DNA from 4 places in the Peribacillus sp. TH14 genome. Region 4 is predicted to be linked to each of the others. Evidence: riboswitches for the same ligand, from Rfam matches in the RefSeq annotation. Region 4 holds a riboswitch; each other region holds the start of a gene.
The links. A riboswitch is a leader RNA that binds a small molecule or an ion and turns the genes downstream of it on or off. The one in region 4 is predicted to bind thiamine pyrophosphate.
Positions count from the first base shown of each region.

Region 1: it holds a riboswitch for thiamine pyrophosphate, as region 4 does, so the genes downstream of both, thiC (phosphomethylpyrimidine synthase ThiC) here and tenA (thiaminase II) in region 4, are expected to answer to the same signal.
Region 2: it holds a riboswitch for thiamine pyrophosphate, as region 4 does, so the genes downstream of both, tenA (thiaminase II) here and tenA (thiaminase II) in region 4, are expected to answer to the same signal.
Region 3: it holds a riboswitch for thiamine pyrophosphate, as region 4 does, so the genes downstream of both, JFU50_RS16815 (ABC transporter substrate-binding protein) here and tenA (thiaminase II) in region 4, are expected to answer to the same signal.

Region 1 is NZ_JAEKEK010000001.1:1,228,646-1,232,077, forward strand. It holds gene thiC (phosphomethylpyrimidine synthase ThiC) at 1-1,452, opposite strand, end outside; TPP riboswitch at 1,586-1,702, opposite strand; gene JFU50_RS06115 (HAD family hydrolase) at 1,853-2,641, opposite strand; gene JFU50_RS06120 (histidine phosphatase family protein) at 2,822-3,358, opposite strand.
Region 2 is NZ_JAEKEK010000001.1:5,277,923-5,281,354, reverse strand. It holds gene JFU50_RS25435 (acyl-CoA dehydrogenase family protein) at 1-637, shown strand, start outside; TPP riboswitch at 852-980, shown strand; gene tenA (thiaminase II) at 1,133-1,816, shown strand; gene JFU50_RS25425 (ECF transporter S component) at 1,829-2,413, shown strand; gene JFU50_RS25420 (ABC transporter ATP-binding protein) at 2,426-3,432, shown strand, end outside.
Region 3 is NZ_JAEKEK010000001.1:3,472,701-3,476,132, reverse strand. It holds gene JFU50_RS16830 (ABC transporter ATP-binding protein) at 1-92, opposite strand, end outside; gene JFU50_RS16825 (ABC transporter permease) at 76-858, opposite strand; gene JFU50_RS16820 (thiamine-binding protein) at 855-1,139, opposite strand; gene JFU50_RS16815 (ABC transporter substrate-binding protein) at 1,151-2,155, opposite strand; TPP riboswitch at 2,287-2,396, opposite strand; gene JFU50_RS16810 (protein-glutamine gamma-glutamyltransferase) at 2,618-3,432, shown strand, end outside.
Region 4 is NZ_JAEKEK010000001.1:525,750-529,181, reverse strand. It holds gene thiD (bifunctional hydroxymethylpyrimidine kinase/phosphomethylpyrimidine kinase) at 1-1,200, opposite strand, end outside; gene tenA (thiaminase II) at 1,213-1,902, opposite strand; TPP riboswitch at 2,021-2,110, opposite strand; TPP riboswitch at 2,189-2,292, opposite strand; SAM riboswitch class I at 2,451-2,555, shown strand; gene JFU50_RS02695 (Fur-regulated basic protein FbpA) at 2,702-2,917, shown strand; gene JFU50_RS02690 (aspartyl-phosphate phosphatase Spo0E family protein) at 3,192-3,383, shown strand.

The DNA of each region.
Region 1 (3,432 bases), 700 kb from region 4:
GGCATGGGCTGCAATTTTATACGTAATAACCCCTATTCGAACATCCTCTTTATTTGGAAGACCAAGGTGCTCTTTCGGTGTCACATAACAAAGCATCGCAGTTCCAAACCAGCCAATCATGGCAGCCCCAATCGCAGAAGTAATATGATCGTAGCCAGGAGCTATATCAGTTGTTAGGGGTCCCAATGTATAGAATGGGGCTTCTTGACAAACTTCCAGTTGCTTATCCATATTTTCTTTAATTAAATGCATTGGAACGTGACCGGGCCCCTCAACCATAACTTGTACATCATGTTTCCAAGCAATCTTTGTTAGTTCACCCAATGTTTCCAATTCCGCAAATTGCGCCTCGTCGTTTGCATCTGCAATAGATCCAGGACGAAGTCCATCTCCTAATGAGAAAGATACATCATATGCTTTCATGATTTCACAGATTTCTTCAAAATGAGTATAGAGGAAGCTTTCTTCATGATGAGCCAGACACCATTGAGCCATAATAGAACCCCCACGGGAAACAATTCCCGTCATCCGCTTTGCTGTTAATGGGATATATCGCAGAAGCACACCAGCATGTATGGTAAAGTAATCAACACCTTGCTCAGCCTGCTCAATTAAAGTATCCCGAAAAACCTCCCATGTTAAATTTTCAGCGACTCCATCTACTTTTTCAAGCGCTTGATAAATCGGTACTGTTCCAACAGGTACAGGCGAATTTCTAATAATCCATTCACGGGTTGTGTGTATATTTTTTCCGGTAGAGAGATCCATGATGTTATCGGCTCCCCAGCGAGTGGCCCAAGTCATTTTTTCTACTTCATTTTCGATGGATGAACTAACCGCTGAATTCCCAATATTCGCATTTATTTTCACATGAAAATTACGTCCGATAATCATCGGCTCACTTTCAGGATGGTTAATATTAGCCGGTATAATGGCCCGCCCGCTAGCTACTTCATCTCGTACAAACTCAGCGGAAACACTTTCTCTAATCGAAATAAACTCCATTTCTGGGGTAATGATACCTTTACGAGCATAATGGAGTTGGGTTATGTTTCTCCCCTTCTTTGCACGCAAAGGATTTCTTATCAATCCCGGAAAAACTTCTGCTTTGGAATGAGACTCAACTTTTTTATACCCATTATCTTCTGGTTTTATTTTACGCCCCACATACTCTTCAACGTCTTCCCGTTCAAGAACCCAGTTGCGTCTAATAGGGTCAAGACCTTTACGAATATCAATAGAATACTCAGAATCCGTATAGAAACCGCTAGTATCATATACGCGTAGAGGTAAATTTTCCTCTTCACCAAATGCTCCTGTTGTGGGACTTAGTTTAATTTCACGCATAGGAACTTTTATATCAGGTCTAGACCCCTCTACATAAACTTTTTTACTTCCTGCAAAATTGGACATAATTGAAACGTTCATGTCATTTACTGAATTACTCATGATTTCATTTCTCCTTTTTAAGTTAGATTAAAAAGGACAAAATCCAATCCATTTTCGCACGAAAAAGCCAGGTCTCATATTTAAGACCCGGCTAAAGTTAGTATGACTACAGAAATGACCAAATTACATGTCATTGAATAGTAGATTCTAACTTCCCCACGCTGGTATGAACCAGATCAGGTCCTGAGGGTTAAGAAGCTTTAACGCGCTTCTCTCTCAGCCCAACTTTTATTGGACACCCCTAGTCTGAATAATATTAATTATTACATGGTAACTATATACCATCCATTTTGGTTTGTAAATAAATTCAAAGACCTATTATTTTAATGCCATGTTTTGAATTAAATAAAATCCCCTCCAAGTTAAGTTTTTTTGAACTTACTACTTGAAGGGGATATATCCGTTATTTATTTAGACTCTCAAGGATAGGAAAAAGCTCCTCTAAATGCGTAATTTCATAATTAGGGATGACTTCATTCCGTTCCTTATCATGACGGTTTATCCAAACCGATTTAATGCCTGCACGTGATGCACCAAGGATATCCGTCATTAAATTGTCGCCGACCATTAATACTTCATGCTTATCAAGCTCCATGATTTCTAATGCATGCTCGAAAATAGAAGCATCCGGTTTCCCACGTCCAAACGCGCCGGAAATAACGATTTGATCGAAATAAGGAACTAACTCAGGCGTGATTTCAAGCTTCGTATTTTGAAGCTCAGGCGAACCATTCGTCAGCAATAACAATTTGTACTTCCCTTTTAACTCATCTAACACCTGGAATGTTTCTTCATAAATAAATGGTTTTTTCCGTCTCTCAGCAGGGAAACGTTCTGCTAGCTCAAGACCAAATGCCGGGTCATCTATCCCTAATGCCTTCAAGCCTCTTGTCCATGCCTCTTTCCGATAAGCTGGTACAATCTCGGCCATCTTACGGAATTCATCATGATCATCTTGAAAATTACCCCAAAGTCCTTCAAACGGGTTGATACCGATCATTTGCGTAAATTCATATGTATCATAAGAAGAATAAAGCTCACGTGCTTCTTTCCGTACCGCTTCCTCAAACTCGTCAACATTCAAATCATATTTCGCCTTTGCCAATTCGCATGTCGCTATAAAAGCCTCTTTCACACTCTTCTGATCCCAAAGTAACGTATCATCTAAATCAAAAAAAACTGCCTTTACCAAAATGCTCACCCTCTTTTCCCTACCATTGAATTCGAAAAAATTACACTATTACAATAATAAACCACAACCATTAGAAAAAGAATAACTATCGGTAAAATGCCTTCATCTTTCTTTGAAATATCAAAAGGCTTACCCTATTTGCTCATGAAAACTTAAAAAAGTTCACATGCGAGTTTTTCCTTATTTTCTTTCGAACACATACAACTTTCCATTACTAGCAATCTTAAACTTTGGACCTGCGAATCCCCGTCGGATCAGCTCTTTCCTCATATATACCATGAGAGCAGCATGACTCACAATCAAAACATCCTGCTCTCCTTTTGCGAGAAGCTCGTCCAATACTTTATTGATCCGTTTCTCAGCAATCTTAATCTCCGCTCTCGTCTGCTTGTTAACTACCGAGCAACAGCGAATCCAAATGGCCCAAAGTATGAATGGCAGCTTCACCTTCCCGTTAAGAGGTGGAGATGGTATTTCCCGAAGTTCCTCCATCTGATTAACCTCACCAGGATAGATATGCTCAGCCGTCTTCACTGCTCTCGACATATCGCTGCAATAACATCTCTTCCATTCCACATCGTCCAATAAAGTTGTCCCATAAATAATATCTGCTGCATCATAATCCTTAAACCATTGATTCATATCATCCGCCGTCACATATTTTCCAGTTGGGAATTCATGTGCCACCTTAAAGTGTCGTACTAAACCAATTTTCATTTTTTTCTCCTCTTTAACTTTTGAAATAAAAAATTCACTTTCTAATTGATCCACCTACTTATATAATAGATAAT
Region 2 (3,432 bases), 4.8 Mb from region 4:
AGATCCTTCTAAGGGTGCAAAAGGAATCACATCTTTTATCGTCGAAAAAGACTCCCCAGGATTTCAACTAGGAAAAATCGAACGGAAAATGGGCCTTCATGGTTCACATTCTTCTGAAATTTTCTTTGAGGATTGTGAAGTTCCAGTTGAGAATGTATTGGGTGAAGAGGGGCAAGGGTATATGAATGCCCTGAAAATCTTGGCGAATGGACGTGCAGGAATGGCAGCACGAAACCTAGGGTCGTGTGAAAAATTACTTGAGATGTCGATTGATTTTGCTCATATGAGAATTCAGTTCGACAAACCAATCTTCGAACAACAAATTATTCAACATTACTTGGCAGATATGGCATTAGATACAGAAGCCCTTCGATCCATGACCTATCGCGTTGCGTGGATGGTTGATCAAAAAAAGAACGTCATTAAAAATGCGGCTATGGTCAAGTTACTTGGTTCAGAAACGTATAATCGTGTAGCTGATAAGGCTCTCCAAATTCATGGAGGGATTGGTTACATTTCTGAATATCCCATTGAACGTTTTTATCGTGATGCACGTATTACGAGAATTTATGAAGGTACATCCGAAATCCAAAAGAATATCATAGCGGCTCAGCTTCATAAACAGTACCAACGATAATTAGGAAAGCAGGATTAATAGTAAAATAAACTTTGCTTAAGGTTAATAGAGAATATTTTTTATGTGATTAAGTTCGATTTCCAAAGAGTATGTTAGGCGATTTTTTATTTAACATATCGTTGGATTTTATACATTACTAAAAAAACTTTATTTAATAAGTTTGACAATTAGATTGAACGTGTTAATATAAAGGCAAATGAACTAAATATACAATTTGTACCACTAGGGGTGCTTTACAGGTAAAAGTCAATTTTACCGCAGAAGCTGAGATTAAAGTATAACTTTAAGACCCTTAGAACCTGATCTGGTTTACACCAGCGTAGGGAAGTGGGGTCATGAAACAATACGTTTATGTATTATTTCAAGTACAACCACTTTCTTTACGTCGGTAAAGGAAGTGGTTTTTTATTTGCTCAAAAGAGGTGATTATAGGTTACCAATCATTATTTATCCAGTTTCATTGCTTAATAAAATACAAATTTGGAGGTATAGAAAATGAAATTTTCAGAGGTCATTCGTAAAGAAGTAGATCATATTTGGGAAGCAAGCTTCAATCACCCGTTTGTTAGAGGAATTGGAGATGGCACATTGCCAGTAGAGTGTTTTCGTTTTTATGTCATGCAAGATGCATATTATTTATCTCACTTTGCTAGAGTTCAAGCTTTAGGTGCAGTCAAAGCAACAGATTTACATACAACTAGTCGACTAGCAAGCCATGCACAAGGAACATATGAAGCTGAATTAAAGCTTCATGAAAATTTTTCTGAGAGATTAGGTATTACAGAAGAAGAAAGGAAAAACTTTAAGCCTGCTCCTACTGCCTATGCCTACACATCCCATATGTATCGTGCCGCGTATTCTGGCCATTTAGGGGATGTGATTGCGGCCATCTTACCGTGTTACTGGCTGTACTATGAAATAGGTGAAAAACTGCAAGGGTGTATACCTGATGAGCCAATTTATCAAGAGTGGATTGCGGCATACGGAGGAGAATGGTTCCGTACGTTGGTAGAAGAACAAATCGCGAGACTTGATGAGATCGCTGAAAAAGTAACGGAAGAAGACAAAGAAAGAATGAAAGAGCATTTTATCCTTAGCAGTCAATATGAATACTCATTTTGGGAAATGGCTTATCGCTTAGAAACTTGGCCAGTGCATAAGGAAACATTAGAAGTATAAAGGAGATTGACAATGAGAAAAGGGTTGAAATTAACGGATATTTTAGTCACAATCGTGATTGCCGTCGCATTTGGAATAGTTTATATCCTTTGGGGATCGATATATTATTCCGTTAAACCATTAGGGTTACATGTAGATCAATTAATTTATGGAATGTGGTTTATAGCAGGGCCCGTTGCTTTTTTAGTTATGAGGAAACCGGGTGTGGCTCTGTTGGCAGAAATCGCGGCAGCGTCCGGTGAATTCTTTTTAGGTTCACCGTGGGGATTAACCGTACTCTTATATGGAGTTGTACAAGGAGTATTCGCGGAACTGGTGTTTATGGCGTTCAGGTATAAAAAGTTTAATATGTCGGTTGCTGTATTAGCGGCGATAGCTTCATGTGTAGGATCGGTCCTCATGGATTTTGCATACGGAGAAATTGGTGCCCTCTCTCTTTGGAATTTACTATTATTTATGATTGCAAGATTTATCGGGTCAATTTTCTTTGCTGGTGTATTTGCTTACTATCTAGTAAAAGTATTAGAAGCAACAGGAGTAACTAATCTAGTTCGTCCAGTATCAAGTAAGGATTATGCTGCACTGGATCAAAAGTAGAGGTTGATAAGTATGGAACGAATAGCTCTTGTTGAAAAGTTAAGATTGAAGTTTCCCGGTGATGAGTCCTTGATATTCAAGGACTTATCCGTCTCGTTTGATAAAGGTGAAAAAGTTCTATTGTTGGGACCGTCCGGATGTGGAAAGTCTACACTTTTGCAAGTGTTAAGTGGGCTGATCCCACATTCCATTGAAGTCCCGATGAAAGCGAAAGAACTGGAGAGCCCTTCTTCATGGGGATATGTTTTTCAAGACCCAGATAGTCAGTTTTGTATGCCATTTGCAGATGAAGAAATTGCCTTCGTCCTTGAAAACCTTTCCGTTCCTAAGCAGCAAATGAATGAAAGGATTCACAATCATATCCGGCAGGTAGGATTACACTTAGATGATATCCATACAAGTATTGATACATTATCAGGCGGGATGAAACAGCGTTTAGCGATTGCGTCAGTATTGGCACTTGAACCTGAAGTGATATTTTTAGATGAACCAACCGCTATGCTTGATCCGGTTGGAACAAAAGAAATTTGGGGTGTTTTAAAGGAAATTGGCAAAGACAAGACCGTTATTATCGTTGAACATAAAATTGACCATGTTTTAGAATTTATCGAACGAATAGTGCTTTTTAACGATAACGGTCAAATCATTGCTGATGGTCCCAAAGACAACATTCTTTCATTATACAAAAACAAAATGAAAGAACATGGAATCTGGTTCCCTGGTGTTTGGGATGAGTATATTCATGACCATGCACCCATTCGTGAACAAACGGAAGTTAATGATGGCGGTACCATTATGCAAATGCAAGGTTTTAGAGGTTTCCGAAAAAAGGAAGAAAAAATTATGGTTGAAGAGCTGCAGATCCACTCAGGGGAATGGATTGTCATCAGCGGAGAAAATGGAGCGGGCAAGAGTACGCTTTTGCATGCACTGATGCAGTTCATTAAAACGAATGGTTATTATGATTTGATGGGAACCTCGATTAAAAAGGTGAAAAATCTAACAGATTACATGACGTT
Region 3 (3,432 bases), 2.9 Mb from region 4:
AACTCTCCATCATCCACATAGAAATTTATATTCTCTAAAATATTCTGTTTACCATCGAAAGAATAGGAGACATCTTTAATTTGCAGCTTCATCCTTTTCACCCTCCTTTCTCTTCCATGAAACAAAGTATCTTTCAAGTATGGTAATGATTCCAAAAAAGAGAAGACTCAGTCCCATAATGATAAAAATGGAAACAAACACCCGATCTGTCCTAAATGAAGAGGATGCGAGCGTCATATAAACACCTATCCCCGATTTAGCCCCAAGCCACTCCGAAATAACCGCCCCCATTACACTGTAAGTGGCCGAAATTTTCAGTCCAGAGAAAATGAACGGAATCGAGTGAGGAAGTTCTAGCTTCCAAAATAGTTGCATTTTCCCTGCTCCCATCATCTTGAAATAATGCTTAAGTTCATAAGGAGTCTGGCGAAAACCGTCCAATGAAGCAACAGCGAGAGGGAAAAAACATACGAGAGAAATCACAATCAGCTTCGGCAGCATACCAAAGCCAAACCAGATGACTAGAAGCGGCGCCAAAACGATGATAGGAATATTTTGTGATAGAATGAGAAGCGGATAAACCGCATCTTTTACACCAGGAAAAAGGTGTAAGAGAGCAGCAATTACTAAGCCAATACAGCTTCCAATAAAAAAACCAGATAATGCAAGGTTAGTAGTTGATATAAGGTGTCCAAAAAGGCTATGAAACGACTCTATTCCCTCGATAAAAATGGCTGATGGAGCAGGAAGTAGCCATTTTTCAACCTTTAATAAGCCTGTTGCTAACTCCCACACTATTAGCAACAATAATAAAAGAAAGAAGGGAGCCCCCTTCTTCCAAATCTTTCTTCCGCTCATGGCCGATATTTCTCCGTTAACGTATCCATCGTGATTCCGCTAGGCTGGTACAATATTTTCACTTGGGAAATGACATTCGGCGAACCTATTTCAATCATTCTCACATTCATTTTTTCTATAACGGCCAGAAGCTCAGAAAGCTCACCTTCCATTGTTGTTTCAAGCGGGTGCACCTCGTACTTGACACCTGATTCATCGATGATTTTGATCGCTTCATCGACTAAGGGGATGACATTTTCCCCTTTAGGAATAATTTGTATACTAATTAATGAGTTTGCCATTGTAGTTCCTCCTATTGTGGTAAAAATTCATTGGTAAATGCTTTCTCAGGATCGAAATCACCTTCAAGAAGATTATTTTCAGTCATCCACTCACTATAATTCTTCCAAATTTCAAGCTTTTGTTCACCCCATCTAGGAGCATCATCCTGATACTTAGATGCAAGCCACTTCTGGCTTTTCTTCACTAGCTTTTTATCTAGATCTGGTGCAGCCTTGATTAAAATGTCTGCCGCATCATCAGGATTCTTAATCGCAAACTGGTACCCTTTCGAAGTTGCCTCTACGAACGCTTTAACAGTATCTGGATCCTCTTTAATCATCTTTTCATTTGTGGTCAAAACAGGCGTATAGTAATCGAGCTTATCTGAGTAATCAGTTAAGTAAACCATATTCAGCTTTTCATTTCGCAATTCAGCCTCAATACCTGTCCATCCATAATAAATCCAAGCGAAATCAATATCTCTTTTCACTGAAGTGAAAAAATCCGAGTCGCCTGTATTTACTATTTCCACTTTATTTACATCCGCATTATCTTTTGTCATGAGAGATTCGATGATAGCCTTTTCAACTGGAGACCCCCAGCCACCATACGTTTTCCCTTCAAAATCCTTAGGTGTTTTAATATTTTTAGCCACAGGAGAAGCGAATCCTGAGGTATTATGCTGGATGACAGCCGCTAACGAAACAATCGGCACGCCTTGCACACGAGCCTGTGTAATGCCCTCCTGGTAGCTCACGCCAAATTCTGATTTCCCTGAAGCCACAAGCTTATCAGCTCCTGCCTCACCTGGCATGATAATTTCTACATCCAGGCCTTGTTCTTTAAAATACCCTTTTTCCTTCGCTACATACAATCCTGTATGGTTTGTATTCGGTGTCCAATCGAGAACAACCGAAACCTTTTTTAATTCTTTATTGTCTTCATTTTTACCTGCTTCTTCCTTTTCAGTAGTGCCGCCAGCACCACATCCAGCTAAAAGGAATAACAAAGTTATCAGTGGCAATAATTTATTCACTATTTTTCCTCCTACACATTATATAAGGTCCATATGCCGAAACTTTATTGGGTGCCAGTCCCCATCCAAATAATAGATTAAAAAACAAAAACGCCCGAGGATGAATTCGGACGTTAACATACAAAACAGAAAGTCAGTCATAATATGTTCCCTCCGCTGGCATCATCCAGATCAGGTTCAAAGAGTCAGCATCTTAAGGACGCAATCTCAGCCAGCAATACCGGCTCCCCTACATTTCTTGCACATATGAACTTTTCTCTCTCATTATATCAATTCATACAGAAAAGGGAATACTAATTTGCTTCTTCTAACGATGGGCCATTCTGATCATCCTCAGTAATAGGAATAAAATTTGATCAGTATTGTTCAGCAACTCATATAATAATTATTATTACACTGTAGATAGTTCTTGAACTACTTGAATTAATCATTTAATTTTGTGACCAAGAGGTGGATATGATTATGATAAAAATTAATCAAAAATGGTTAGATGTCAGTCAAATCCAACCAGGTATAATATCTGAAAAAGCATTAGAAATTCTCCAATTAATGTGGAAATATCCGAATATTTTTGTATATAAGACAATGGAAGATCTTAAATTCGATATAGAGATGAGGCTGCAAGTCAATAAAGCTGCCGTTTCGTTAGATAAGAGTAATCCTGAATTTACAATACTCGAGGATTCTGTATGCAATGAACAATATTGGCGACTTACAAAAGATGGAGCATTTGAGCTTAAACCAAGCGTACCCCCTCATCTGGCACTTGAGGATATTTTCATTAACGGAAGTCTTTACGCTTTCGAATGCGGGACAGCGATAGTCATTGTTTTTTTAAAAGCTGTTTTAGATACGGTTGGTCCTAAGAATTTTGACCGTCTTTTTTCAGGCCTTACTCTTTATGACTGGCACTATCCGCAGAATTTGATTCTTCGAGTTCATGAAGGGACGGGTTATGTACCAGGCGACTGTGTTTACTTCAAAAACCCAGATTACGACCCGAGCACTCCAGAATGGCAAGGGGAAAATGCGATATTCCTTGGAGAAAACCTCTTTTATGGCCATGGGATTGGGATTACCAATCAACAAGGAATCATCGATGAATTAAATAGCAATAGAAAGTGGAATGCCATCATATCAGCGTTCCTAACAAAGCATATTGTAAGTATAAATAGTTCCCACTATAGTCAATTCAAGCCAAATATCCCCCGTAATAACTCCGTGTCGCTTCATGACTGCCTATCCAATATAATTGTTTCTGAAATAGGCTCGAGAAC
Region 4 (3,432 bases):
AATATATGTCTTGGCTTGTTCAATGGATTGTCTTAAAGGTAGTCCGTTTGCCAGATTGGATGTAATGGCGGATGACAGAGTACAGCCTGTCCCATGGGTGTTTTTTGTATGAATGCGTTCTCCTTTAATCCAGAAAAAGTCAGTTCCGTCATAAAAAAGATCATTTGGATTCCCTGCTGAATGGCCTCCTTTAAGTAAAACCGCTTTTGCCCCAAGTTCTTTAATTGATATACAAGCCTCGTAAAAATCTTGCTTCGTTCGAATCGACAAGCCAGTAAGGACTTCGGCTTCGGGTACATTCGGTGTTACAAGTGTTGCAAGCGGCAGTAATTCTGTTTTTAAAGCAGAGACAGCTTTTTCATCGAGCAAATGATGGCCGCTTTTGGAAATCATGACAGGATCAAGGATAACGATTGCGGGTAAGAAGGTATTTAGAGACGCGGCGACTGTTTCAACTATTTCTTTTGATCCAAGCATACCTATTTTTACTGCATCGACGTGTATATCTTCAAAAATAGCTGCAATTTGATCCGTTATGATACCTGTATCTATAGCTTGTACTGAACGTACCTCCATTGTATTTTGTGCCGTTACAGCTGTAATGACAGACATTCCAAAAACCCCATGTGCAGAAAATGTTTTTAAATCAGCTTGTATTCCAGCACCGCCCCCTGAGTCAGAGCCTGCGATGGTTAACGCTGTTTTCATAAAAAACCCCTTCATATAATTATTTTTTAAAAGTATTTTCAGTAAAATGAAAGCTAAAATGGCACCTGCGAATGAACTAAGCATAAAAGCTGGTAAAAAACCAAAAATAGCTGCTTTTTCTCCCAATAGGAGGACAGCAAGGGGATAACAAGCTAGGGATCCAAGAATGCCGGTCCCTATCACTTCCCCTAAACAAGCGAATTTCAAGCTTTGTGTTTTTCGATAAAGGACGGCAGCCAATAGTGCACCGATCATGCTGCCCGGAAAGGCGAAAATTGAACCTGTACCAGACATGTTTCTAATGATGGAAACTAAAAAAGTTTGTGTTACCGCATAAGCCGGTCCCAATAAAACGGCTGTCATGACATTTGCCAGATGCTGAATCGGAAAGATTTTTGCAAATCCGGCCGGGATGAAAATGAATGAACTAGTTATGGTAGTAATGGCCGTGATCATGGCAGTCAACGTCATTTTCTTGATTGGATTCATCATCATGACAACATCCTACAGTGGCCAATCCTGCTCATTTTGAACCATATCCCAGAATAAATATTCATAACGGGAAGTCACCAAAAAATGCTTCTCTAATCTAAGAAGTTCCTTTTCAGGCATGCCTTCTGTTAACTCTTCCAACAAAGCAATCAGCCATTTGTGTGCTTTACCGAATTCAGGAGACGAATATGATTTAATCCAATCAGCATAGCGATTGTTTTCTAATGCTTCACCATTTTGTTCTTTTAATAGCAAGCCGATCTCATAATAATCCCAAGCGCATGGAAGGAGGCAGGCAATCAGGTCGGCCAAAGTCCCATTTTGGGCTGCATTTAGCATGTAACCCGTATAAGCTAGAGTGGTTGGAGTAGGTTCTGTATTTTCCAATTCGATTGAGCTGATTCCGAATTCCAAAGCATAATGTCGATGGATATCCATTTCTACTTGAAGGGTTTCATTCAAAATACTTGCAAACTTAGCCATGGTTTCGAGATTATGAGCTTTGATGACTCCTAACGCAAAGAGTTTGGAATAATCCATAAGATAGATATAGTCCTGCTTTAGGTAATAGGCAAATTTCTTTTCTGAAAGCGTCCCATCTCCAATCGCCTGAACAAAGGGATGTGTATGGTTCCTTTTCCAGATTCCTTTTGCCCGTTCATGAAGTCTATCACTGAAGGTTTCTAATTTTGTATTCTCCATGGTACATCCTCCTTGAAATTTAAAATTTACTAAAATTGTAAAGTATGCATACACTATCTGATAAACAAAAAAACCGCTCTCTGAAAGAAAGCGGCTGTTACCGAGGAAGAAGCAAATTCCTTCTTACAGCCTGCTTCCCTCCGCTGGTATGACCAGATCAGGTGCAAAGGGTTTGATTCTCAGCAAAAGTGCTCCCCTAGCAGTCTAATTATTCACCTTTTCCATCTGAAAAAAAAACCGCTCCTGAAATACGGAGCGGGGCAGATGGATAAAGTCATGTGTTTAAAGACGATATCATCCACTTCCCTCCGCCGGTATGATCCGGTTCAGGTTCAAAGGGTCCGGAACAAATTCCATCTCAGTCTTAAAAAGACTCCCCTAGTGGTGTGAATGTATGTAATTACTGACATCATATCAGAAAGCCAGGAAATTGCAACCCAATTTGAATGGGGTCTATAGAGAATACCTATCAAAAAAAGGGAGAACCATGTGATTGACTTTTGAAGAATATTGGGATAAAATCATGTCTACATCATTTATATATTGAATTCTTATCCAGAGAGGTGGAGGGACTTGGCCCAAAGAAACCTCGGCAGCAGACCCATTTTGGGAACTGTGCTACATCCAACAAGCATACGCTTGGAAGATAAGAAGAGCCGAACGGACTACTGTAAGCCTCTTCTTGAATTAGAAGAGGCTTTTATTTTTGTGAAATAACGTTTAGTGACATAATAGAAAAGATATAATTTGGTGAAAATGATACCTGTTACTACAATTTAGCTCATATGAAGGCGGGCTGATGAAGACAAGGAAAGGAGCCATTTACATGGCAGAATTATTTAAGAGAATTGAACAGAGGAAGGCATTGCTGATTGAAGAGTTATTAGCGAATGGAGTTTATAAAACCTCTGATGAAAGACATCTTTATGATGTTCCTTTAAAAGTGCTTGAAGATGAATATAAGATTGTTATAAATAGACCTAATATCGAGTCTCCTTCAGAGTGGATGACATAGTAAGAGTTCTTAAAATACTTTACTATCTTAAAATATTATTTAATCTGATGAATATTATTAAAGCATTCGCAGTGTACATGAGTGAATGCTTTTTTATATTTGTCAAGAATATAAAATGTCACAAAAAAGACACAAACAGGGAATAGAATAGGCTTTTTGTCACATTTATTTTGTGGAATAACACATTTTGATTTCCATATATGGTTGATTTTAACTATTTATTTCTTTATCATAAAAAGTGTAAGAAAATTGAATAAATAGGAAGTGACTATAGATGCCCCCACAGATAACCGTAGAAAGAATAGAAGAAAAGAGACGGGAAATGATTAAATTGGCAGCTGATTATGGTTTTACAAGCCTTCTAACTGTTCAAGCAAGTCAAGAATTGGATTCGCTGTTAAATGCTATACCAAATAAAAGAAAATCAGAATATTTTTTGCTTAAGAAAGTTTATAGTGATTTTTAAATTTCGTCAGTGACTTTAAAATAGATTCCTTCATTTAAACTAAAAAAGG